DNA from 3 places in the Micromonospora chersina genome. Region 1 is predicted to be linked to each of the others. Evidence: riboswitches for the same ligand, from Rfam matches in the RefSeq annotation. Region 1 holds a riboswitch; each other region holds the start of a gene.
The links. Region 1 has a riboswitch for cyclic di-AMP ahead of GA0070603_RS10625 (C39 family peptidase). Riboswitches for the same ligand answer to the same signal wherever they lie in the genome.
Positions count from the first base shown of each region.

Region 2: another riboswitch for cyclic di-AMP. It lies ahead of GA0070603_RS09795 (C39 family peptidase); the one in region 1 lies ahead of GA0070603_RS10625 (C39 family peptidase).
Region 3: another riboswitch for cyclic di-AMP. It lies ahead of GA0070603_RS02035 (LysM peptidoglycan-binding domain-containing protein); the one in region 1 lies ahead of GA0070603_RS10625 (C39 family peptidase).

Region 1 is NZ_FMIB01000002.1:2,347,887-2,355,679, reverse strand. It holds gene GA0070603_RS10645 (copper resistance CopC/CopD family protein) at 1-1,071, opposite strand, end outside; gene GA0070603_RS10640 (DUF2218 domain-containing protein) at 1,388-2,005, opposite strand; gene GA0070603_RS10635 (TetR/AcrR family transcriptional regulator) at 2,194-2,775, shown strand; gene GA0070603_RS10630 (LVIVD repeat-containing protein) at 3,116-4,285, shown strand; cyclic di-AMP (ydaO/yuaA leader) riboswitch at 5,054-5,194, shown strand; partial or broken gene GA0070603_RS10625 (C39 family peptidase) at 5,408-6,219, shown strand; gene GA0070603_RS10620 (TetR/AcrR family transcriptional regulator) at 6,469-7,074, opposite strand; gene GA0070603_RS10615 (MFS transporter) at 7,219-7,793, shown strand, end outside.
Region 2 is NZ_FMIB01000002.1:2,123,305-2,131,097, reverse strand. It holds gene GA0070603_RS09820 (uracil-xanthine permease family protein) at 1-949, opposite strand, end outside; gene GA0070603_RS09815 (alpha-ketoglutarate-dependent dioxygenase AlkB) at 1,045-1,680, opposite strand; gene GA0070603_RS09810 (acyltransferase family protein) at 1,768-2,952, shown strand; gene GA0070603_RS09805 (hypothetical protein) at 3,111-3,578, shown strand; gene GA0070603_RS09800 (hypothetical protein) at 3,736-4,521, shown strand; cyclic di-AMP (ydaO/yuaA leader) riboswitch at 4,827-4,966, shown strand; gene GA0070603_RS09795 (C39 family peptidase) at 5,163-6,005, shown strand; gene GA0070603_RS09790 (alpha/beta fold hydrolase) at 6,112-6,864, shown strand; gene GA0070603_RS09785 (CDP-glycerol glycerophosphotransferase family protein) at 6,874-7,793, opposite strand, start outside.
Region 3 is NZ_FMIB01000002.1:466,924-474,716, forward strand. It holds gene GA0070603_RS02025 (LLM class flavin-dependent oxidoreductase) at 1-216, opposite strand, end outside; gene GA0070603_RS02030 (glycoside hydrolase family 3 protein) at 381-2,216, shown strand; cyclic di-AMP (ydaO/yuaA leader) riboswitch at 2,371-2,525, shown strand; gene GA0070603_RS02035 (LysM peptidoglycan-binding domain-containing protein) at 2,531-3,187, shown strand; gene GA0070603_RS02040 (YbaB/EbfC family nucleoid-associated protein) at 3,359-3,817, shown strand; gene GA0070603_RS02045 (M4 family metallopeptidase) at 3,914-5,971, opposite strand; gene GA0070603_RS02050 (trypsin-like serine protease) at 6,737-7,793, shown strand, end outside.

The DNA.
Region 1 (7,793 bases):
GACCCGGGGCTCCGCGGTGACGGTGTGCCCGTCGAGCAGGAAGGAACCCAACAGCAGCGCCACGGTGACACCCAAAAGCACAGGGCGGACAGCTCGGGCTCGCACCCGCTGAATGCCGTCGCCAGTCGGTCCATCAGCGGTAGTCGTCACCAGGTTCCGAGAGTCGGTTGGTATCGCGGCGACGGTCGGAACGGAGTGACGGCCGACCGCGTGGCGGCCCCGGATCAGCGCCGCTTCGAGTGAACCGGACACGAGCAGGCCTGCTGCGCCAGTGAAGCGTAGGACCAGGCTTGCCGCCACCGGCGTCTGGCTGAGGGCGGCCAACGCCGGGACGCTGGCGGCCGAGGCGAAGGTGCCCTGCTCGCTGAAGAGCGCCAGGAGTGCAGCCAGCTCAAGGGCCGCTCCGGCCGCTACCGTCAGCCCAGCCGCCCGCACCCAGACCTGCACCACTCTGATGTCACTGCGAGTACCGACCAATGTGGTCAATGCGAAGACAAGACCACCGACGCCGAGCAGGATCGCTCCGTAGGACAGCCACCGCCCGGCGCCGCCGATGAGCCGCACAGGCCCCTGATCCGCATCGGCGGTATGACCGACAGCGTGTCCGCCGGAATGGGCGGGCGGCGAAGCCGAGGGCATGCCGGGCCCACCATGACCGGCGTGCTCGTGGGGGCTGGCTGTTGCCTGGGGTTTGGCGGTTGTTGCGGGCGAGGGGGGAGGCGCGGCCACCGTGAAGGTGAGGACACCGGTCAGAGGGTGGGCGTCCGGGGCTGCGACACTCCATCGCAGCTTGAACGTGCCCCTTGTCAGGGGAGCGCTCGGGTGAACCAGCCACGTACGGCCCCCGTCGGGGGTGTGGCCGGTCGCCGCCACAGCGTTGCCCTTGCCATCAGAAAGCTTGAATCCAGCACCTGTGGGCGTGCCGGCGGCGCTGAACGTCAGCCGGATCTCTGCAACGGCATCGACCCGCGCGCCGTCGGCTGGCACGGCCTTGAGCAGCTTGAAATGCGCGGCGGCGGGGGAGGCGAACGCGAGCGCCACGACGAGGGCGGGAAACAGCGCCAGCCACACCCGTAGTGCCCAGCGTGCGGCGCGACGTGCTGACGATTGGTTACCGGCAGAACCCGATGATGCGGCAAGCAAGGTCAGGCCGCCCGGCGGCGCCGCTGGAGAGGCACTGTTGATCCTTCCGCCGAGGAGGCGTGGACCCGACGCCCACACATCGCTCCTACCGAATGCGGGCGCCATCCTAAGGCAACTACTATCCGCTCATAGTAGGGCCGGGTCAGGGTCGATGATCCTGCCAGCTCCGGTCTGGACGAGGGGCAACGACTCGCAACGGCGGCAGACGCCGCGAAGTGGCGCCCCGCCGTGACCGCAGCGCGGCTCAGGTGTGGTCAGGGCGCGTGGCGGCCCTGCGCTGACGGATCTTGAAGCGGGCCACCGCGATCAGCGCGATCTTGACAGCGACGAGCACCACGACGACGTTGGCGGCCAGGCCTGTCCACCGCGACTCGGCCAGGACCGAGCCCGCCAGCCCCACATGCACAGCGGCAACCAGGACCACGGCCAGCGCGAGGGCAGCGCTCTGAAGGTGGGATCGCCGGAAGCCCCGCCGCTGCCCGGACGGAACGCCGACAGCGTCTCGAACGGGGGCCGCGCCGGGAGAGTCGAGACGCTGCCACGCTACGGCCAGTGGGTTTCGGCGGCTGAACCGTTCGAAATCGCGGGCGATGATGTCGCGGATCTGAGTCAGACCGTCTTCGTCGGCAGCGTCGATGCGCACCGTGAGTGAGTTGGCGTCGGCGGTGAGCGTCGCCTCGCCCCACGGGCCGAAGGTGACCCGCCCGGTGGTGTCGCTCCACTCGGCGGCCACCTCCACCTCCCGGCGCATGTGCATGCGGGCGGAGTGGCCGCCGCTGCCCATGGCGGCGGCGTGCTTGCAGAACTGGACGAGATAGCGAGTGGCTCGGTCGGTCTGGATCTGGGCTTGCAGGACTGGCACGGTGTTCCTTCTCGGTCGTGGGTTGCGAGGAGCAAACCCAGCGGTTCGCGGGCCCGTTCCCCGGTGGTCGAGGGTCAGGGTGGAATTCGTGTTGCCCGCAGCTCGCGGAGCGTCCCCAAATTATAGAGACAATCTGTCTACGTCAACAGCAACCTGTTGTCCCTGTGAACGGCATGTAGGATGTGGGTGTGCCCAAGCTGTGGACCGAGACGATCGACGCGCACCGCGCAGCGGTTCGCGACGCCGCCATGGATGCCATGGCCGCACTGGTGGCCAAGCACGGGCTGGTCGCCGTAACGATGTCGCAGATCGCCGAGCAGGCCGGGATCGGGCGCGCCACGCTGTACAAGTACTTCCCCGACGCGCAGGCCGTCCTCACCGCGTGGCACGAACGTCAGATCGCCACACACCTCGACCGGCTCACCGCCGCCGTCGACCCCGCCGCCCCGGCCATCGCGCGTCTGGAAGCTGTCCTGAACACATACGCCCGCCTCCAGCACCACTCCGCGCGCCACCACGGCGGCGAACTCGCCGCGCTGCTGCACCGCAGCGAACACGTCAACCACGGCCAGCAACGACTGCGCGGCTTCGTCCAAGACCTCATTGCCGAGGCAGTGCGAGACGGCGACCTGCGCGACGACGTGGCTACCGACGAATTGGCCAACTACTGCCTGCATGCCCTCACCGCAGCCGGCACCGTCACCCGTCCCGAAGCCGTCCAGCGGCTGGTCGCCGTCACCCTGGCCGGGCTGAGCACCCGTCCCCGGTAACTCGCCTCCGTCATAGTCCGGTTCCAGCGCACCCTAAGGAGCGTCGCGCCGAGTTCCGGGGCTGCGGACAGCGCTCACCGTTCGTTTTCGCCGAGGGTCTAGCGGCAGGTGAAGATATTTGACAGTGTGACATTCACCTGCGTGATCGCATCATGCGGCGACACGTCCGACGTGAGGGGGCGCCGTGCATAGACCTTCCCGAACCCGATCACTCGCCATCGCTGCCACAGCGATCCTGCTCGCCGTGATGGCATCGCCGGCCGAGGCGCACGAGCCATGGGACGACGGATCCGTCCCGCCGCCCCCGCCGAGCAGCCCCGCTGACGGCTACAGCCAGAACATGCACCTACTGTCCACCGACGAGCACACCGGCGGCGTCAACTCCGACCTCGCCTTCGCCGGCAACCTCGTCTTCGCCGGCCACTACGGTGGATTCCGGATCGTCGACATCTCAGAGCCGGGCGCGCCGGTCGAGCTGGCCGACGTGCACTGCAACGGCCCCCAAGGCGACGTTTCCGTCTGGCGAGACCTGGTGTTCCTGTCCGTGGACACCCCGCAGAGCACACCGGGTTGCGAGGGATCCCGCAACGTCACCGCCTCCACCCCCAGCGCCTGGGAAGGGATCCGCGTCTTCGACGTCAGCGACCCGAGAGCACCACGGTTCCTCCAGGCCATCCGCACAGACTGCGGCTCGCACACCCACACCCTCGTGCCCCGCGAGGACGGCGGCACCTATATCTACGTCGCGTCGTACCCGCTGAGCGCCAGCAACATCGGGCCGGACTGCCGGGCCCCGTTCGAGCACATTTCGGTGATCGACGTACCGGGTGGCGACGCCGAGGCCGGCCTTGCCGCGACGGTCGTCGCCGAGCCGACCATCAAGGGGATCGACACCTTCTCCGGCGCGTCCGGCGACTTCTTCGCCTGCCACGACATTCAGGTGCTGACCCCGCGCAAGCTCGCTGCTGCGGCCTGCCTGTCCCAGGGCCAGCTGTGGGACATCAGCAACCCCCTGGCGCCCCGCGTGATCGCCAACATCGACACGCCCGACGTGGACATCTGGCACAGCGCGGCGTTCACCCACGACGGGAAGTACGTGACCTTCGGCGACGAATACTTCGGGCCCGCACAGGAGCCGTTCGGAGCGATCTGGACGTACGCGGTCGACGACCCCAGCACGCCGCTGAGCCACCTACGCATCCCGCGCGCGGAGCCGAGCACCTACCACAACTTCAACTACGTGCCCGTTGCTGGCCGCAACATCCTGGTCTCCTCTGCCTACGGCTCGGGAACCTCCGTGGTCGACCTGACCGACCCGCGTAATCCGAAGGAGATCGCCTACTACGACATGCAGTCCAACCAGTGGTCGACCTACTGGTACAACGGGCTGATCATCGCCAATGACATCTCCCGCGGGGTGGACGTGCTCCGATTCAGCGGCCGCGAGACGGCCGGAGCCAGGAAACTGCCCATGCTGAACCCCCAGACCCAGACGTTCCTGCTTCGCTGACACTGCTTCGAGAAAGCGGGCGGACGCCGTCGGCGCCCGCCCGCTTTCGTGACCTACGCGAACCCGCACGTCCGGTGGCTCTGGCCCACAGGCAGGGAAGACCGTCAAGGCAGCGGGACGCCGACCTCCACCAGCGGCGCTACTGAGGCTACGAACTGGTTGCCACGGCCCTTGTCTGAGCGAACCGGCTCACCTGTCCCCAACGGATCCGGCTCCCGACTGACCGCCCGGCTGCGCTCTCACATCCGTGAGCACGAACAACATGGTGCGGCACGCCGACACTCGCAAGTCGAGGTCCAGCCGTTGTGGTCACCATGCGCGGGCGATCGGTGTTTACGCTGCGCCGGCCGGCCCGCCTGCCGGATGTCGCCGGCGCCATTTCCACCAGCATGATCGCCTATAAGGACCTGAAGCCCGCCCGACTGCGTCGGCGCGGTCCCAGTCGCACCCGCCGACCTGTCCAGCTCAGGTTTTCTGAATTGTGACGTGAAACCGTGTTGCCGCTACCCACCTCGGATGGGAAACGGTCATTCGGGCGATGGCATGGTGATTGACCAAAGAAACTCGGCACCAACGCCGCCTCGATGTCCGATAGTCTCCCGACAGTCCCGTCATAGCCACTCGTCACATCCAGTGATGTCAGTGACGGACTGTTCCGGTCAGAGTAATGGTGACCGAGGTTTAGGCAGGTGGGAGCGCTTGGCGGGCACCCTGGCCGCCGGTAGTGTCAGCGCGTCCGGTGCGGTTTTCGATCGCAAATGGCGACGCCGTACCGACCCGCTCAATCGTGATCTCACGAACCGGGGACCCAGTGCAACACCGGGGTGAATCCGCGGGCTATGTCCGTGGTAGGGCGTACTTCCCGCCCGAATCCGTCAGCTAACCCGGTAGGCGGCCACGGAAGGAGTTCCAACCTCGTGCGAACCACCCCCCGATCCATTCCCCTCCACGGCGCCGCGGTGCCGGCCCTCGCCTGACCGGCGAATCCAGATCCGGTAACCGTCCCGCAGAGCCCGGCACGCTGGGCGCTTTCCGTCCCTGCGGCCACCCCGCCCATGAACGCGCGTGAACCCGTCCGCGCGTCGGGCCGGCGTGTGCCGTTTAGGCCCCGTGGAGGAACACATGAAGCACCGAATGAAGCGTCAGCTGCGGCGCGTCGCGACCGAGCGCCCGTACCAGATCATTGCCGGCACCGCCGCAGCGCTTGTGCTGGCCGGCGGCGTCGGCACGGCCCTCGCCACCGATAACGCGCCGGTCCGTCAGGAGAACACCGCCGCCGTTGGCGAGCTGGCCCCCCGGCTCGGCGACGTCGCCACCCGTAGCGAGGCCCGGGTCGCCGCCCCATCCAGCTCGCCGAGCGCGTCGCCGTCCGCGGCGGCCAAGGCCACGACCGACCCGGACGTGACCAAGAAGCCGAAGCCGAAGCCGCCGTCGACCAAGGTTCTCGACTACACCTACGAGGCGCAGTACGCCTATGGAACTGCGGCCCGGCCGCGGTGCGCAACGCCCTCAGCGCGAGCGGCGTCGAGACCACCCAGGATGCGATGGTCGCCCCGCTCGGCGCGACCGAGAACGGCACCAACTCCGCCGAGGACACCACCCGCGGGCTCAACCAGATGGTCAAGGGCGACCCGTGGCGGACTCACATGATCCCCGGCGCGGCCACCCCGGCTCAGATGGACCAGCTCCAGGCCGACGTGGTCGATGCCATCACCGATGGCCGTGCCGTGGTTGCCAACACCGTCGGCTCGGCGACCGACACCGATGGCGGCTGGCACTCGTTCCCTGGCGGGCACTACATCGCGGTGGTTGGCTACAAGGACGACGGCCGGACCGTCCGGATTGCCGACTCGGCGAATGCGGCTACCGCCTCCTACTGGATGACCACCATCGACCTGGCGAACTGGATGGCCACCCGCGGCTACTCCGCCTGATCGCACCTCTCGTCGGGCACCGGCTCCACCGAGCCGGTGCCCGACGCCATTTCCGGTCCGCCAGCTGGGCATGTCCAGGCGAGAACACCATTGATCCGCGCCGGACCGGCTGCACCCGAAGATTGAACAAGCCCCTCGCCGGACAACTCGCCTGCCGGTCACCCCGCGGGAGACTGCTGGTTTGTCGGCCGCTACGACCGACAACGCGTGCAATGGACCGGGCAGAGCGGCGGGATCAGCTAGCCGCGCTCAGGCGGGAACGCGGCTGCCCGGGGGAGTGAAGGCAGCCAGCACGGTCGCGGTGATGAACGCTGGCGCCTCGTCGCTGTCCAGCCGGCCGGCGTTGATCTCGTCGGCGGCATTGTGCATCACGCTGTGCATGACGCCGACCAGCCAGGCGGTCGAGAGGTCGCTGCGGAACACCCCCTCGTCCTGACCGCGTTTGACGAGGCCTTCGACGCGCTCCACCGGGCCGGCGTGCAGGTCGCGGATCCGGCTGGGCGGTAGAACCTCCTGAGCCGCCAGTAGCAGGGACCGGGACTGATTCACCAGCAGCCAGCTGGAATGGATCAGCCGGGTGAGTGCCTGCCTGGCATCGCCGCTCAGATCGACCGCGTCGAGTGCGCCGTGGCCCTCGTCGATGGCTCTGGCGAATGCCGCCTCCACCAGGTCGTCCCGGTTGGGGAAGTGGCCGTAGAGGGTGACCCGGCCGACGCCCGCGGCTTTGGCGATCTCGCTGACGCTGGCCTCCGGGTTGCGGCTCAAGGCCGTCACCGCGGCCTCGAGAATCGCCGTGATGCTGCGCTGCGCATCGGCTCGCCTGCCCGGCGTCTTCGCCTGCCCCGTTGAGGCCACTCGAACTCCCTTGTCGAACAGTGCTGTACGAGTTACTGTACCCGACACAACTCAAACACAACTGTTCGAATTGGGGGCCACCCTGTGTCCGCTCAGGCCGTCGACCAACCCGACACCACCGCCGCCGACCCACGCCGCTGGCGCATGCTGGCACTGCTCGGCGTCGCGCAGTTCATGCTCATCCTGGACGTCACCGTGGTGGCGATCGCGCTGCCGCACATCGGAACGGACCTCGGCCTGGCACGCGACACACTGACCTGGGTCGTCAGCGCCTACACCCTGATGTTCGGCGGCCTGATGCTTCTCGGCGGTAGGGCAGCCGATCTCTTCGGCGCCCGCCGCGTGGTCCTGCTCGGCTTGCTCGTGTTCACCGCCGCATCCCTGATCACCGGCCTGGCCCCTGGCGCCGCGCTGCTGATCGGCGGCCGAGTCGCACAAGGTGTCGGTGCGGCGATGCTGTCGCCCGCGGCGCTGTCGGTGCTCACCAGAACCTTCCACGGGGACGAACGCAACAAGGCCCTCGGCATCTGGTCCGCGCTCGGCGGTACCGGCTCGGCGATCGGCGTACTGCTCGGCGGCGTACTGACCGCAGGCCCTGGTTGGCAGTGGGTGTTCTACATCAACGTGCCCATCGGTCTGATCGTGCTGGTGGCACTTGCCCGGATGCTGCCGGCGCACCTGCCGCCGACGACCCGAGCACGCCTCGATGTGCCGGGCGC
Region 2 (7,793 bases), 220 kb from region 1:
GCGTGGCCGCCATCACGCCGATGTTCTCCGCGTACGTGGTGGTGCCGGAGCCGCCGCCCGCGCCGGCCAGCACGGTGGCGACGCCGTCGCCGAGGAACGCCCGGCCCATGTCCCGGTCCAGGTTCCGCCCGGTCATCGCGGCGACCGCCTTGACGTGCCCGGCGTTCTCCGCGATCAGCACCAGGATCACCGGGATGACCAGCACCACCGCGCGCAGGCCGAAGCTCGGCGCGTGGAACTGCGGCAGGCCCACCCAGTCGGCCTCCTTCAGCGCGGTGACCGCCGCCGGGTCGAGCTTGCCGAGCAGCGCGGCCAGCACCCAGCCGATCACCACGCCGAGCAGGATCGACAGCCGGGCCAGGAAGCCGCGAAAGAGCACCGTGGTGACCAGGATCGCGACCAGGGTGATCACCGCGATGAGCGGCTGTGACTGGAACCCGGTGCCGCTGCCGCCGCCGTCCCAGGCCACCGGGGCCAGGTTGAGCCCGATGAGGGCCACGATCGCGCCGGTGACCACCGGCGGCATGAGGGCGTCGATCCAGCGCGCCCCGGCCACCTGCACCACCACGCCGACCAGCGCCAGCGCCGCGCCGGCCACCACGATGCCGCCGAGCGCCGCACCGATCCCGCCGTCGGTCTTCGCGGCCAGCACCGGGGCGATGAAGGCGAACGACGAGCCCAGGTACGACGGCAGCCGGTTGCCGGTGATCAGCAGAAACAGCAGGGTGCCCAGCCCGGAGAAGAAGAGGGTGGTGGCGGGCGGGAAGCCGGTGATCAGCGGCACGGTGAAGGTGGCGCCGAACATGGCGACGACGTGCTGCACGCCGACGCCGACCGTCCGCGGCCAGGAGAGCCGCTCATCGGGGTGGACCACGTCGCCCGGGGTGACGGAGCGCCCGTCACCGTGCAGGCGCCACGGGGACCAGCGGGAGGTGGGGGACTGGGTCATGCTGCGCCCTTCGCGTCGTCAGGTGACGGGGGCGTGATCGACCCTGAGAGTTGTTTCTAGCACGGCGCCGGCCCGGGCCCGGGGGCGGCTCGGCGTCAGGCCACGCCGGTGGGACGGAACTGGACGCTGACCCGGGGGCCGACCGGCCGGGCCGTCTTCGGGATGGCGTGCTCCCAGGTGCGCTGGCAGGACCCGCCCATCACCACCAGGTCGCCGTGCCCGAGCGGGAAGCGCAGGCTGGTCCCGCCGCCGCCCCGGGAACGCAGCAGCAGCGGCCGGGGCGAGCCGAACGAGACGATGGCCACCATGGTGTCGGTGTGCGCGGAACGGCCCTGGGTGTCGCCGTGCCAGGCCACGCTGTCCCGGCCGTCCCGGTAGAGGCACATGCCGGCCGTGACGAAGGGCTCGCCCAGCTCGGCCGCGTAGTGCCGGGTGAGCGTGTCGCGCGCCGCGGTGAGCACCGGGTGGGGCAGCGGCCGGCCGGCGCCGTACCAGCAGAGCAGGCGGGGGACGGCGACCTCGGCGTCGTACATGGTGCGGCGCTCGGCTCGCCACGGCACCTCGTGCAGCAGCGTGTCGAGCACCGCGTCGGAGCCCGCCACCCAGCCGGGCAGGTGGTCGACCCAGGCGCCCCGGCTCAGCTCGTGCCGGCGCAGTCGGCCGGCGAGCGGGCCCAGGGAAGGGCCCTGCTCGGCGAGGTCGAGCATCGAGGGCTGGTACACGCCGCCGATCCTACCCTGCTCTCGTACAGGCGTACGAGGATCGGTGCGAGCGCCGCCCGGCGGCGACCCCGGCTACCACCGGGTAGGGTGCCCCGGGTGACAAGCACCCCGGCCACCCGCGCCACCCGGCTGCCGTCGCTCACCGGGCTGCGCTGGATCGCCGCCCTCCTGGTGTTCGCCTTCCACGTCGCCACCATGCGGATCGTCGCGGAGCCCGGCGTCAAGGCGGTGCTGGACCGGGCGTTCGCCCTCGGCCTGTCCGGGGTGGAGTTCTTCTTCGTCCTCAGCGGATTCGTGCTGGTGTGGTCGTACCGGGACGGCGAGCCGCGGCACACCTTTCTCCGTCGCCGGCTGGCCAAGATCTACCCGAACCACCTGGTGACCTTCGTGGTGGCGTTGGCCGTCGCGTTCTGGTTCGCCGACCCGGTCGCCCCGTGGGCCGCGATCGGGAACCTCCTGCTGGTGCAGGCGTGGATCCCCGTCGACGGCTACTTCTACAGCGTCAACAACGTGAGCTGGTCGCTCTCCTGCGAGTTGGCCTTCTACCTGTGCCTGCCGCTGGTGCTGCCGTGGCTGCGCCGGGCCCGCGTGGGCGTCCTGTGGGCGGCGGTGGTCGCCGTGCCGCTGCTCATCCTCGCCCTCTGGCCCGCCCAGCTCCTGGTGCCCGAGGAGAGCCGCTGGTGGTTCACCCAGATCTTCCCGGTCACCCGCTCCGTCGAGTTCTGGATGGGGGCGGCCGCCGCGGAACTGCTGCGCCGGGGCCGCTGGCGGGGGCCGAACCTCGCCGCCGCCAGCCTGCTGTTCGTGGCCGTCTGGGTGGTCGCCGCGCAGTGGATCCGCGCCGAGTTCTGGGCGGCCCTGCTCGCGGTGGCCTACCTGCTCGTCATCACCGCGGCCGCGGACGCCGACGTCCGGGGCCGGCGCACGCCGTGGCGGGCCCGCCCGATGGTCTGGCTCGGCGAGGTCTCGTTCGCCTTCTACCTGGTGCACGTGCTGGTCATGACCACCGTGCTGCGGCTCACCGGGGACTGGGGCACGGGGCTGCGCGGGTGGTGGGGGCCGCTCGCGGTGCTCGGTCTCCTGCTGCTCAACCTGCTGCTCGCCGCGGCTCTGCACCACGGGGTGGAGATGCCCCTGATGCGCCGCCTCGGGCCGCCGCGCCGGGCCCGTCCGGCGGCGGCCACCGCCGCGCCGGCGCCGTCCGTGCCCGCCCCGCGGGCGGCCCCCGCCGCCATTCCGGCCAGGTCTGTCGAGTACGCCGGGCGGCGCGACCCGGGCTAGCCGTGCGCGCCCTGCCGGCGTAGCGCGCGCCGGCGGATCCGGTGAGGCCGCCGCGCCCGCGCCGGCCGTCCGTCCACGCTGGACGGCGTCGGATGAACGGATGGCGCGACACGCCCGGCGGCGGTGCGATGTGGCGGCTTCGGCGGTAGTTTGTACCCGTGCTGCCGATCGCGCTCACCTGTCCCGTGTGGTGGGTGGCGCGCTGGATCGCCCGCACACTGGCCAGCCTGGCCGTCCTCGCCGCCTGCTCGTTCGGCGCGGCGGCGCTGCCTGTCGGCGGCGCCGCGACCGCACCGGTGGCGTCCTCCGCGGTGGCCCCGGTCGAGGGCCTGGCCCTCCCGCCCGGTGCCGCCGCGCGACACCTCGGGGACGGAGCGGGCCGGACCGTCGCCGGACACGATTTCCGGTACACCGCCCGCCGGACTGTCGCCGGACCGGACTTCCGGGCCGCGGCCGGTCCGGCCGCCGGCGCGCACGATGCCGGAAGCGGCGCCGACCTCGACCGGGCGGCCGTGCCGGCCGATGGGCACACGCCGATGGCCGCGACGCGACCGGCGGACCGGCCTGTCGTGCTGGCCGGGCTGGTTCCCGCGACCGTCGGCTCCCGGGCCCCGCCCGCCCGCTGACCCGCCCGTGGGCCGCTGGCCCGCGCCCGCCGCACGCACCGAACCTCACCCCCGCACCCGCCCGTCCGCGGCCCGGCACCGGTTCCCGGTGCACCCGCCGCTCCCACGGCTCGTGCGGACACCTCTCCGCCACGTTCTCTCCCGTGAGGTGCCGACCATGCCGCAGACCGTTCTCTACCGATTCCTGACCGAGGTCCCCGAGGCCGCCGCGATCTGGTCGGCCCTGCTCCTGCTGGCCCTGGGCCTGCTCGCCGTGCTGGTCGCCCGCCCGGAGCGGGACGACGGGACCGATCCGGTGCCCGACCCGGTCGCCGAGGAGGCCGCCCGCCGGGCCGACCTGCGCCGCTACGCCGACGAGGTGGCGGTGGCCGCCACCGGGGCCGCGCAGACCGCCCGGAGGCGGCGGGAGCAGTGGCTGGCCGCCCAGGACGAGGCGGACCGGGCCTGGCGGGCGTACGACGAGGCCGAGGCGTCCGCCCGCCGCTTCGCCGGTGCCGCCGCGCTGCCCGCACCGCACACCCCCCGCACACCGGCCGAGTACGCGGCCCGGGAGCGGTGGCTGCACCACGCCGCGATGACCGCGCACTGGCGGGGCGACCTGAGCGCCCGGCAGCTCGCCGACGTGCTGGCCCACCGCAACGGGTGGGACCCGCGCCGGCACCCGGCCGAGCAGGAGATCGTCCTGGCCCGGGCGGTACGCGAGGGCCGCCGGGCCGGCTGGGCGGCGGCCGCCGAGCGGGAGCGGCGGGCGTGGCGGGACGCCGAGCTGGCCGCCGAGGCGGCCCGGATCCTGGCCGCGGAGGCGTACGCGGCCGCCGACGCGCTCCGACCCGCCCTGGCGGGCGACGCCGCGGGGACGGTGCGGGGGCGGGGCGAGGCGGCGCCGGCTCCGGTCCCGGCCGCCGTGCCCGGCGCGCGCTGGCGCCCGGCCCGGGCCGGCTGACCGGCGAGGTCGGCCGAATCGTTATCCGAATTCGGTGAGCCCGGTCACGCCGACCGCGGAAACGGTCATCGGTGCCGGGCTGGGCGATTGACCCCCGCAATTCCGCGCCGGTCGCCACCGGATGTCCGCTTTTTGCCGCGCGGTACCGCCGTAACTGCTCGTCCCATTGAGTGAAGTGAGTGACCGACTGTTCCGATATCCGTAGTGGTGCACGAGGTTTACGCAGGTGGGACTGCTTGGCAGCCGGCGTACCCACCGGTAGTGTCGGCGCGTCCGGAGCGGTTTTCGATCGCAAGAGGCGACGCCGCGCCGACCCGCCTAATCGTGCTCTCACGAACCGGGGACCCACAGCAACACCGGGGTGAATCCGCGGGCCAGCCCGCGGTAGGGCGTACTTCCCGCCCGAATCCGTCAGCTAACCCGGTCGGCGGTCACGGAAGGAGTGCCATTCCTCGTGCCCACCCCCCGCTCGTCCCCCTGCCTCCACGGCATCGCGGTGCCGGCGCTCGCCTGACGGCGACCGAACCCGGCAACCCGCCCGATCGCCCGGCCCCCCGGGCGCTCCCCGTTCCGCGGCCATCCGCCCCGCAGCGCGCGTGAGTTCCTCCGCGCGCCGGGCCGGCGCGTGCCGCTCACGCCCCGTGGAGGAAACAGTGAAGCACCACCTGAAGCGTCAGCTGCGCCGCCTCGTTACCGAACGCCCGTACCAGATCGTCGCCGGCTCGGCCGCGGCGCTCGTGCTGGCCGGCGGCGCCAGCGCCGCCGTCGCCGCCACCGACGACGCCCCGGCCCCCCGGGAGAACACCGCAGCGGTCGCCGAGCTGGGCTCCCGCCTCGGTGAGGTCGCCAGCCGGGGCGAGGCCCGGGTCGCCGCCCCGTCGCCCTCGGTCTCGCCGAGCGCGTCGCCGTCGGCCGCGAAGCCGGCCGCCAAGGCCGCCGCCGACCCGGACACCACCCCGAAGGCCAAGCCGAAGCCCCCGTCGACAAAGGTGCTCGACTACACCTACGAGGCGCAGACCGCCTACTGGAACTGCGGCCCCGCCGCGGTGCGCAACGCGCTCAGCGCGAGCGGCGTCGAGACCACCCAGGACGCGATGATCGCCCCGCTGAACGCCGGCGAGAACGGCACCAACTCCGCCGAGGACACCACCCGCGGCCTGAACCAGATGGTCAAGGGCAACCCGTACCGGACCCACATGTTCGGCGGCTCCGCGAGCCCCGCGGAGATCGACCAGCTCCAGGCGGACGTGGTCAAGGCGATCACCGACGGCCGGGGCGTGGTGGTCAACATCGCGGGCGACGCCACGGACACCGACGGCGGCTGGCACTCGTTCCCGGGCGGCCACTACATCGCGGTGATCGGCTACAAGAACGACGGCCGTACCGTCCGGATCGCCGACTCGGCGAACCCGGCGCTGCCCGAGTACTGGATCAGCACCATCGACCTGGCGAACTGGGCCGCCACCCGCGGCTACTCCGCCTGAACCACCCCTCCCGTCGGGCACCGGCTCCAGCGAGCCGGTGCCCGACGTCGTCCGCGCGCGTGTCCGCTCTCGCGCCGGCTGTCCGTCCGGTGGCACACTGCGCCCTATGGGCGACGAGACGGGTACCCGCCATCTGCTGCTTCTGCACGGCATGGGCGCCACCGGTGAGGTGTGGCTGCCCTGGGCGCCGCTGCTGGAGCGACACTGGGCGGGGCGCTGGCTCGCCCCGGACCTGGCCGGGCACGGCTGGTCGCCGCCGCTGCCCGGCTACTCCTTCGACGGCCTGGCTCAGCGGGTGGTCGAGGGGCTCGGTCCGGTGACCGAGCGGCTCGGCCCCCACGACCGGCTCGTGCTGCTCGGGCACTCGCTCGGCGGGGTGGTGGCGCTGGCTCTGGCCGCGCGGTCGCGGCGCCTGCCGGTCGACGCGGTGGTCGGGCTCGGCATCAAGGCCGTGTGGTCCCCGGCCGACCTGGAGAAGGCCCAGGAGCTGGCCGCCCGCCCGGTGACCTGGTTCGCCACCCGGGACGAGGCCGCCCGCCGCTACCTGCGGGTCTCCGGGCTGACCGGGCTGTTCGCCCCCGACCACCCGGTGGTGGAGGCGGGGCTGCGCCGCGAGGACGGCCGCTGGCGGCTGGCCATGGATCCGGCGGCGTTCGCGGTGGGGGAGCCCCGGCTGCCCGCGCTGCTGGGCGCCACCGACGTGCCGGTGCTGCTGGCCCGCGGCGAGCAGGACCCGATGGTGACCGACGCGCAGCTCAAGGAGTTGGGCGTCCCGGTCGCCACGCTGCCGGGGCTGGGCCACAACGCGCACGTGGAGGACCCGGCCGCCGTGCTCGCCCTCCTCGACGCGTACCTCTGACCGCCGGGCTCAGGCGGCGGGGGAGGGGACCGGCGAGCCGTCCCGCGGGGCGGGCGCGGTCCAGTCCGCCGCGAGCTGCCGGCGGGCGGCGTCGAGGAACACCTCGGCGTACGACTCGGCCGGGAAGTCACCCAGGTAGCGGACCCGGGTGGCCCAGCGGTCCGCCGCCTTCGGGTCGGTGTCCAGCAGCTCGGTCAGCACCTCGTCAACGTTGGACATGTCCCGGCGCAGCACGTAGCCGGAGCCGGCGAGGGGGAACCGCTCGACGAAGTGCTCGCCGTCGACGCCCATGTCGGTGACCGCGTACGGCTTGCCGGAGTAGAGCCAGTCGGAGATGACCCCGGAGACGTCCGAGACCAGCGCGTCGGCGCGGTTGACGCACTCGGTGAGGGTCAGGTCGCGGCCGGCCGCCGCCCCCCACAGGTGCGCCCGGCCGGTCTTCGCCCGGTCCGCGGCGAGCAGCTCGGTGAGGCGGGCCAGCTGCCGCGCCGAGGCCGGGTTCTGGGCCGTGTAGGGGTGCGCCCGCAGGATCACCGTGGCCCCCCGGTCGAGCAGCCGGCGGATCACCGTCTCGGCCACCGGCAGCGAGCAGTAGTTGGCGTCGGCGTGGTGCCCGGTCCAGGTGGGCGTGTAGAGCACGGTCGGGTGGGCCGGGGCGGTGGCGGGCTCCCGGCGTACCTCGATGGCCTCGACCTGGGGGCGGCCGACCACGACGAACTTCTCGGCGGGGATCTCCACGCCGGCGCGGGCGTACCGCTCGATGGCCGCCGGACCGGCCACGAAGATCTTGTCGAAGATCGCCGAGACCGGGTTGGCGCTGGGCGCCTTGTCGCTGTCGCCGTGGTGCAGCTGCACGTGGGTGAGTTGCGAGAAGCGGATGCAGTGGCTGTTCTTCGCCCCGTGGTTGACGTAGAAGGCCGCCCGCAGGC
Region 3 (7,793 bases), 1.9 Mb from region 1:
GTTCCCCGCGAGGGTGATGCGGCTGGTGGCGGCGGCCACGAACGACATCAGCGTCCAGGTGTCCAGGAACCCCGGCTGGTAGGGGTGGTCCTGGAAGGTGACCAGGTCCAGGCCGACCTGCTCGCAGAGCTTCGCGCGCGCCACCACCTGCTCCGGCCGCCCGGCCGAGGGGGTGAGGAAGCCGCCGAAGGCCAGCTCGTGTCCGTGGTCGCTCATGCCTCGCCGCCTCTAGCCGATCTTGCGCGAACCCTGCCACGGTAGCCCGCGCCGGCGCCCGCCCGCCCGGCGGTTCCGGAACCGGCACGGATTGTTCACAGTCGATGCTCACGGGCATAGGGTGCCGGTGAACGGCCCCAGCGTTCCTCCGGAAGGAGCGACCCGTGATCCGTCACCACCACCGCCCCCGTCCGCTCGCCCTCGCCCTCCTGCTCGTCGCGGTCACCGCCCTGGCCGCGCCCGCCCCGGCCACCGCGGCCGGCCTGCCGTACCAGGACCCGACGCTGCCCGTCGCCACCCGCGTCGCCGACCTGCTCGCCCGGATGACCCTCGACGAGAAGCTCGGCCAGATGACCCAGGCGGAGCGCGGCTCGGTCACCGCGAGCGACCTCACCACGTACCGGCTCGGCTCGGTCCTCTCGGGCGGCGGCTCCGCGCCCACGCCGAACACCGCCACGTCCTGGGCCGACATGTACGACGGCTTCCAGCGCGCCGCCCTGGCCACCCCGCTCGGCATCCCGATGATCTACGGCGTCGACGCCGTGCACGGGCACAACAACGTGTACGGGGCGACCATCTTCCCGCACAACATCGGCCTCGGTGCGACGCGTGACCCGGCGCTGGTCCAGCAGATCGGCCAGGCCGTCGCCGAGGAGATCACCGGCACCGGTGTGGACTGGAACTTCGCCCCCTGCCTCTGCGTGGCCCGCAACGACCGGTGGGGCCGCACCTACGAGTCGTTCGGGGAGACGCCGGACCTGCCGTCGAGCCTGTCCACCCTGGTCACCGGCCTCCAGGGCACCACCCTGGGCGGGCCCACGTCGGTGCTCGCCACCGCCAAGCACTACGTGGGCGACGGCGGCACCACCGGCGGCGACGACCAGGGCGACACCCAGCTCAGCGAGGCCGACCTGCGGGCCATCCACCTGCCGCCGTTCCAGGCCGCGGTGCAGCGCGGCGTGGGCTCGGTGATGATCTCCTACAGCAGCTGGAACGGGGTGAAGCTGCACGGCCACCGCTACCTGATCACCGACGTCCTGAAGGGGGAGTTGGGCTTCTCCGGCTTCGTGGTGTCCGACTGGAACGGCATCGACCAGATCGACGGCGCCAGCGGGTTCACGGCCGCCGAGGTGAGCGCCGCCGTCAACGCCGGCATCGACATGGTGATGGTGCCGACGGCCTGGAAGACCTTCCTCAGCACGCTGCGGGCCGAGGTACAGAACGGGCATGTGCCGATGAGCCGGATCGACGACGCCAACCGGCGGATCCTCACGAAGAAGTTCGAGCTGGGCCTCTTCGAGCGGCCGTACACCGACCGGAGCAGGACCTCGACGGTGGGCGGCGCGGCGCACCGCGCGCTGGCCCGCCAGGCCGTGCGGCAGTCCCAGGTGCTGCTCAAGAACGACGGCGGCGTGCTCCCGCTGGCCCGGGACAACAACAAGATCTTCGTGGCCGGGAAGAACGCCGACAACATCGGCAACCAGAGCGGCGGGTGGACCATCTCCTGGCAGGGCTCGTCCGGCGCCGTCACGCCCGGCACCACCATCCTCCAGGGCATCCGGGCGGCCGCCGGTCCGACCACGACTGTCACGTACAACCAGCGCGGCACCGGCATCGACAGGACCTACCGGGCGGCGATCGCGGTGGTCGGCGAGACACCGTACGCCGAGGGCCAGGGCGACCGCACCGGCAGCATGAGCCTGGACCGCGACGACCTGCGTACCATCACGACGCTGCGCAACTCGGGCGTGCCGGTGATCGTGGTGCTGGTCAGCGGCCGGCCGCTGGACGTGGCCGCCGAGCTGCCACGGTGGAACGCGCTGCTGGCGTCCTGGCTGCCCGGCACCGAGGGCGGCGGCGTGGCCGACGTCCTCTTCGGCGGGTACGCGCCGACCGGCAAACTGCCGATGACCTGGATGAACTCGGTCAGCCAGCAGCCCATCAACGCGGGCGACGGTCAGGTCCCGCTCTTCCCGCAGGGATACGGCCTGACCTACTGAGCCGCCCCTCAATAAGCCCCCTTCGGACGGTGCGCAACTCGAACGGGGCGACCTTCGCCCGGCCGGGTGAAGAACCTCACAAGAAGTGGGCGTTCGTCGCAAAACGTTCCTAACGTCGATTCCGTTCGCGATCGCGGACACCACGGGCCGGCAACGCCTAATCCCGCCGCCGGCCCGGTGGTACCTGGACCTCAGGCGGGAGCGGGGGAACCACGTTCCTCGGTGCACGACACCTCGGGGTGAAGCCGCCACCGGCGGCCGGGCTCCTCGGCCCGAACCCGACAGCTCACCTCGTCGGCGTGGAGGAAACCCACATGGCAAGTGAACACGTCGCCCGTCACCGACGGACCGCGCAGCGTCGCACCGCCGTCGGGGCGCTCGTCGTCGGCGCCGCCACCGGCGCCGCCGCCCTTCTCGGCCCGGCCGCCCCGGCCAGCGCCGCCGGCGTCAACTGGGACGCCGTCGCCCAGTGCGAGTCCGGCGGCAACTGGCACATCAACACCGGCAACGGCTACTACGGCGGGCTCCAGTTCTCCCGGAGCACCTGGAACGGCTACGGCGGCCAGAAGTACGCCAGCCGCGCCGACCTGGCCAGCCGCAGCGAGCAGATCGCCATCGCCGAGAAGGTCCTCGACGGGCAGGGCATCGGCGCCTGGCCGGTCTGCGGCAAGAAGGGCGGCTCCACCAAGAGGTACGCCAGCAAGGACTCGGGCTCGACGAAGTCCGCCAAGAAGGCCACCACGGAGCGGAAGTCGCGCGCCGACCGGCCGACCGTCCGAAGCGAGCGGCGTGGCACGCCGGGCACGAGCGGCGCCGGCAGCTACGTCGTCCGGTCCGGAGACACCCTCTCCGAGATCGCCGACGCGAAGAACGTGGCCGGCGGTTGGCAGGCCCTCTACGAGCGCAACAAGGACGTGGTGGGCGCGAACCCCGGCCTGATCTTCCCGGGCCAGAAGCTGCGCCTGCGCTGAGACCCCACCGGAACGGCCCCGTGCGGGCCGGTCCACCGCACCACGAACGCCCGGCCGGGGATCCCGGCCGGGCGTTCGTGTCGGACCGGGTTCGGGCGGGCTCACCGGCGCCCGCGTCGGGGGTGGTTGCTATCGTCACGGTGCTCGGAAAGACGTGAAGAAAGCGCGGATATGACCAACGACCCGTTCTCCGCGGCCGCGAGCCTCGACGAGCTGCTGACCAGGACCCAACAGGCGCTCTCCGCGATGCGGTCCCGGGCCGCCGAGCACCCCGACGGCGCGCCGGGCGAGCTGCTCCGGGCCGAGGGCGCCGCGGCCGGCGGCCGGGTCCGTGCCGTCGCCGTCCAGGGTGGCCGGCTGGAGTCCGTCACCGTCGACCCCGCGTTGGCCGGGGAGTCCGTCGAGGCCCTCTGCGGGCACCTGGTGTCGGCCGTGAACGCCGCCCTCACCGAGCTGGACGCCCGGGTCAGCGCCTCGGCCCAGGCGGACGTGGACGCCCTCGCCGCGCGGCTCGGCGGCCTGCCCGAGCAGTCCGCGCGGGACATGGAGCGATTCGGTCGGGCCATGGAGGGCGTCGCGGCCCGGATCCGCCGCGACGGCGCCGGCTCCGGCGCGGCCCGCCCGGCCTGACCGGCGTCCGGCCGGTGCGCCCCGGCCGGCGACCTGCCGCGGGAACGACGAAGCGGCCGGCCGTCGGGAGGACGACGACCGGCCGCTCCGCTGCGATCAGCTCAGGGTGACCGCGGTGTCGTCGACGACGAAGGAGGTCTGCAGGGAGCTGTCCTCCACGCCGCTGAAGGAGATGGTGGCGGTGGTGCCGGCCAGCGACGAGATGTCGAAGGACCGCTGCACGTAGCCGGTGGCCTTGTTGAGGTTGGAGTAGGTGGCCAGGGTGGTGCTGCCCGCCTTCACGGTCAGCTTGTCGTAGGCGGTGGTCGTGGTCGACTCCGCGCTGTCGATGTGCAGCCAGAAGCTCAGCGTCGCCCGGCAGCCGGCCGGAATCGTCACCGACTGCGAGAGCGTGTCGGTGTGCGTCGTGCCGTAGCCGTCGAGCCACGCCTTGTAGGAGCCGCCGTGCGCGGCCTGGGCGGTGTCGTTCGTGATGACGCCGGAGCTGGCGGTCCAGCTCACGTTGCCGGACTCGAAGCCGGGGTTGGCCAGCTTCTGGCCGGTGCAGCTGCCCGACGGCGGGGTGGTCGTGGCGGTCGGCGTCGGGGTGCTGCCGGTGCAGGTCGCCTCACCGGTCTGCGCCGGCACGCTGATCGCGTTCCAGGCGGCCTTGACCGCGTTGAACTCGGTGCAGCTGGTCGGGTAGAGGTTCTTCGCCGCCTGCAGCGTCCAGACCCGGTACTTCAGGTACGACGAGGACGAGGTCTTCAGCAGCATCGCGTTGTACATGATCTTCATGGCCTTCTGGATGCCCAGACCGGTCACGCTGCTGCCGTTGCAGGTGGAGCTGGCCGGCTGGCCGTTGGTCGGGCTGCTGCCGTTGGCCAGCAGGTAGAACCAGTGGTTGCCCGGGCCGGCCGCGGCGTGCACCTCGGTGCTGGGGATGCTGCTGGAGTAGCAGTTCGGGTCGCCCAGCGCCGACGGGTTGTACATGTTGCGGATCGGGCCGCTGCCCACCAGGTTGATCTTCTCGCCGACCAGGAAGTCGGGAGCGTCGTAGGTGGACGGCTCGTTGGCGAACCACTCGGTGGCCGCGCCGAAGGTGTCGGCGACGAACTCCTGGGTGCCCGCGCCGGAGATGCCACCCGGGGTGTGGTCGTCGATGCCGTGGCCGATCTCGTGGGCCACCACGTCGAGCGAGCCGATCCACTGACCCGAGGTGTTCTTGCCGATCTGGACCTGGGTGCCGTCGTAGTAGGCGTTCTGGTCGTTCAGGCCCACCCGGATCGGCCAGTAGCCGCCGTTGCCGTCGGCGCCGTTGCGGCCCAGCCACTGCGCGAGCATCTTGTGCTCGGTCTGCGCCGCGAACAGTGCGTCGACGCAGCCCGTCTCCTTGTTGGTGGCGGTGCCGTTGCCCCAGACGTCGTCCGAGCCGCTGAACGTCGTGTTGGTGGCGGCGTCCTGGCAGCTCAGGTTGGTGACCGTCGGGTCCTTCATGGAGTACGTGCTGCCCGACAGGGTGGTGTTCAGGGTCAGCGGGCTGGGCCCGTTCCACGCCCCGGTGCCGGTGCCGTGCACGATGCGCTCCTGCTTGCGCAGCACGGCCCCCGTGAGGGCGTCGACGTCGACGGTGAGCCGGCTCGGCCCCTCGGCGTCGGTGCCGCGCACCGTGGTCTCCCAGGCCAGCGCCGGCGTGGCGCCGAGCGTGTAGACGACCAGGTTGGTCCCCTCGACGGTGCTGACCGTCTTGAGCTGGGCCCGCGCGGTCTTCGCCGCGGCCGCCGAGGTCAGCTTCGGCGTGGTGGCGAGGCTGCCGATGGCCTGCTGCTGCGCGACGGAGGCGTACTTCAGGTTGCCGGCCGCGTCGGTGGCCAGCACGAAGTCACCGCCGACCACGGGCAGGCCCTTGTAGGTGCGCTCGTAGGGCACGTACTGGGTGCCCTCGGAGGAGATGACCGGCTTCTGCACGAAGGCTTCGTCCGAGCTGGCGTGCAGGTAGGCGGGCCGGTCGGCGACCAGCGCGCGCGCCGAGTCGGCGGCGATCGCGCGGGCCTGTGCGGCGTCGGGGGCGGCGGGGCCGGGCGGCGCGGCCTGCACCGCCGCGGCGGTGCCCGCGGCGATCAGTCCGGCCGCCGCCGCGCCGGAGAGCGCGACGAGGCGAGGTGAGAGCTTCAAGGGGGTTCGCTCCTGTCCCTAGGCGCGCCGCACGGAGCCCGGTGGGGACGGGCGGCGCGGTGTTGCGAGGCGGGGTGACGGTCGGTCTCCGAGGCTGCCGGCGTGGCCCCGGTTCGACAGATCGACCGTCGGCGAGCCCCCGGGGTCGGCGACTCGCTGGGGGCACAATCACACGGCCCCGGGCCGGGATCAATGGGTGACCCGGGCAACCGCCACCTCCCGGCCGCCGCGTTGTCGGCGGAAATTCAGGAAGCCATGATCTTCAATAGGGCCTGATCAGGCCGAATGTTCTCGGCCGCGGGCGGGGGAGCGTCCGATCTGCGTCGATTGCCGCTGTGTGCGCATGGCGCGCATAGGCCCCTCGGTCGAGCCGCTGATCTCCCTCGCCTTCCGGTCTGCGGGCCGGTGGCGAACGGCCCGCGGATGATCATCCGTTCGGCGCCGAAAGTGGCGCCGGTCCGGCGCGCAAGACATAGATGACGTGAAATAGGCCACGCGAAGGTGGCCAGCGGGTTAACTCGTCGTCGCCTAGTGTCAGCTCCCACGGTCGCCTTAGGCGATCGAGAAGCCCATTGGGGGCACGGGGGTTCGGTTGATGTCTGTCCACATCGCGCCATGGCCGCGTTCCGCCGCGGTCCGTCGCTCGTCGGCGCCGCCCGACGGGTCGTACGCCACCCCTGCCAGCTGATCCTGGAGGGATTTCCAGTGCCATCATCAGATCGCCGGCGAGCAGCCCGAGGTGCGGGTGCGCTCGCCGCAGTCCTGGTGGCGGGGCTCGTCAACGCCTCGCCGGTCCAGGCCGTCACCGGAGGCGCCGCCGTGACCGACGGCTCCTTCACCTTCGCCGCCAAGATCGATGTGGGGCCCGGCCAGCGTGCCTGCAGCGGCGCCCTGGTCGACCCGTGGTGGGTGCTCACGGCGAAGAGCTGCTTCAGCGTCGACGGCCAGCCCGTCATCGCGGGCAGGCCCGCCCGGCCGACCACGGTGACGGTCGGCCGGCCGGACCTCACCAAGAACACCGGCGTGGTCTCGCCGGTCATCCGCATCGTCCCGCACCCCGACCGCGACGCCGTCCTCGTCCGGCTGTCCCAGCGGGTCGACGTCGCGCCGGTGCCGCTGGGCGCCGCGCCGACCGCCGACGAGCAGTTGACCGTCGCCGGCTTCGGCCGTACCGCCACCACCTGGGTGCCGGATCAGCTGCACACCGGCGCCTTCGCCGTACAGGCCGTGGCCGCCGGCACGTTCGACCTGCTCGGCACCGGGACCGGCGCCATCTGCCGCGGCGACCTCGGCGGGCCGACCGTCCGGCTGGTCGCCGGCAAGCCGCAACTCGTCGGCCTGCACCACGCCGCGTGGCAGGGCGGCTGCCTGGCGGAGACCGAGACGCGCCGGAGCGCGGTGGAGACGCGGGTCGACGACCTGGGTCCCTGGCTGACCGCCAACATGCCGCAGGGCCCCGCGACCGACCAGTACCAGGACATCAACTTCCTGTACGTGTACGCCACCGGCGACGTGGCGCCGCAGACCTTCCCGGCGACCTCGACCGGTGGCTTCACCTCGCCCCTCGGTGAGTGGAAGGGCGGCGGCGGCGCGTACGCCGCCGACCGGGTCAAGGTGTTCAACGACGACTTCGACGGTGACGGCATCGACGACGTCGCGGTCATGTCGACCAGCACCACCAACACGTTCGCCGTCGACACCTTCATCACCCGGCCGGACGGTAAGCACGGCGCACCCGTCCGCTCCTGGACCGCCAGCAACTTCGGCAACCTGACCAGCATGAAGATGACCTCCGGTGACTTCAACGGCGACGGCCGGGCCG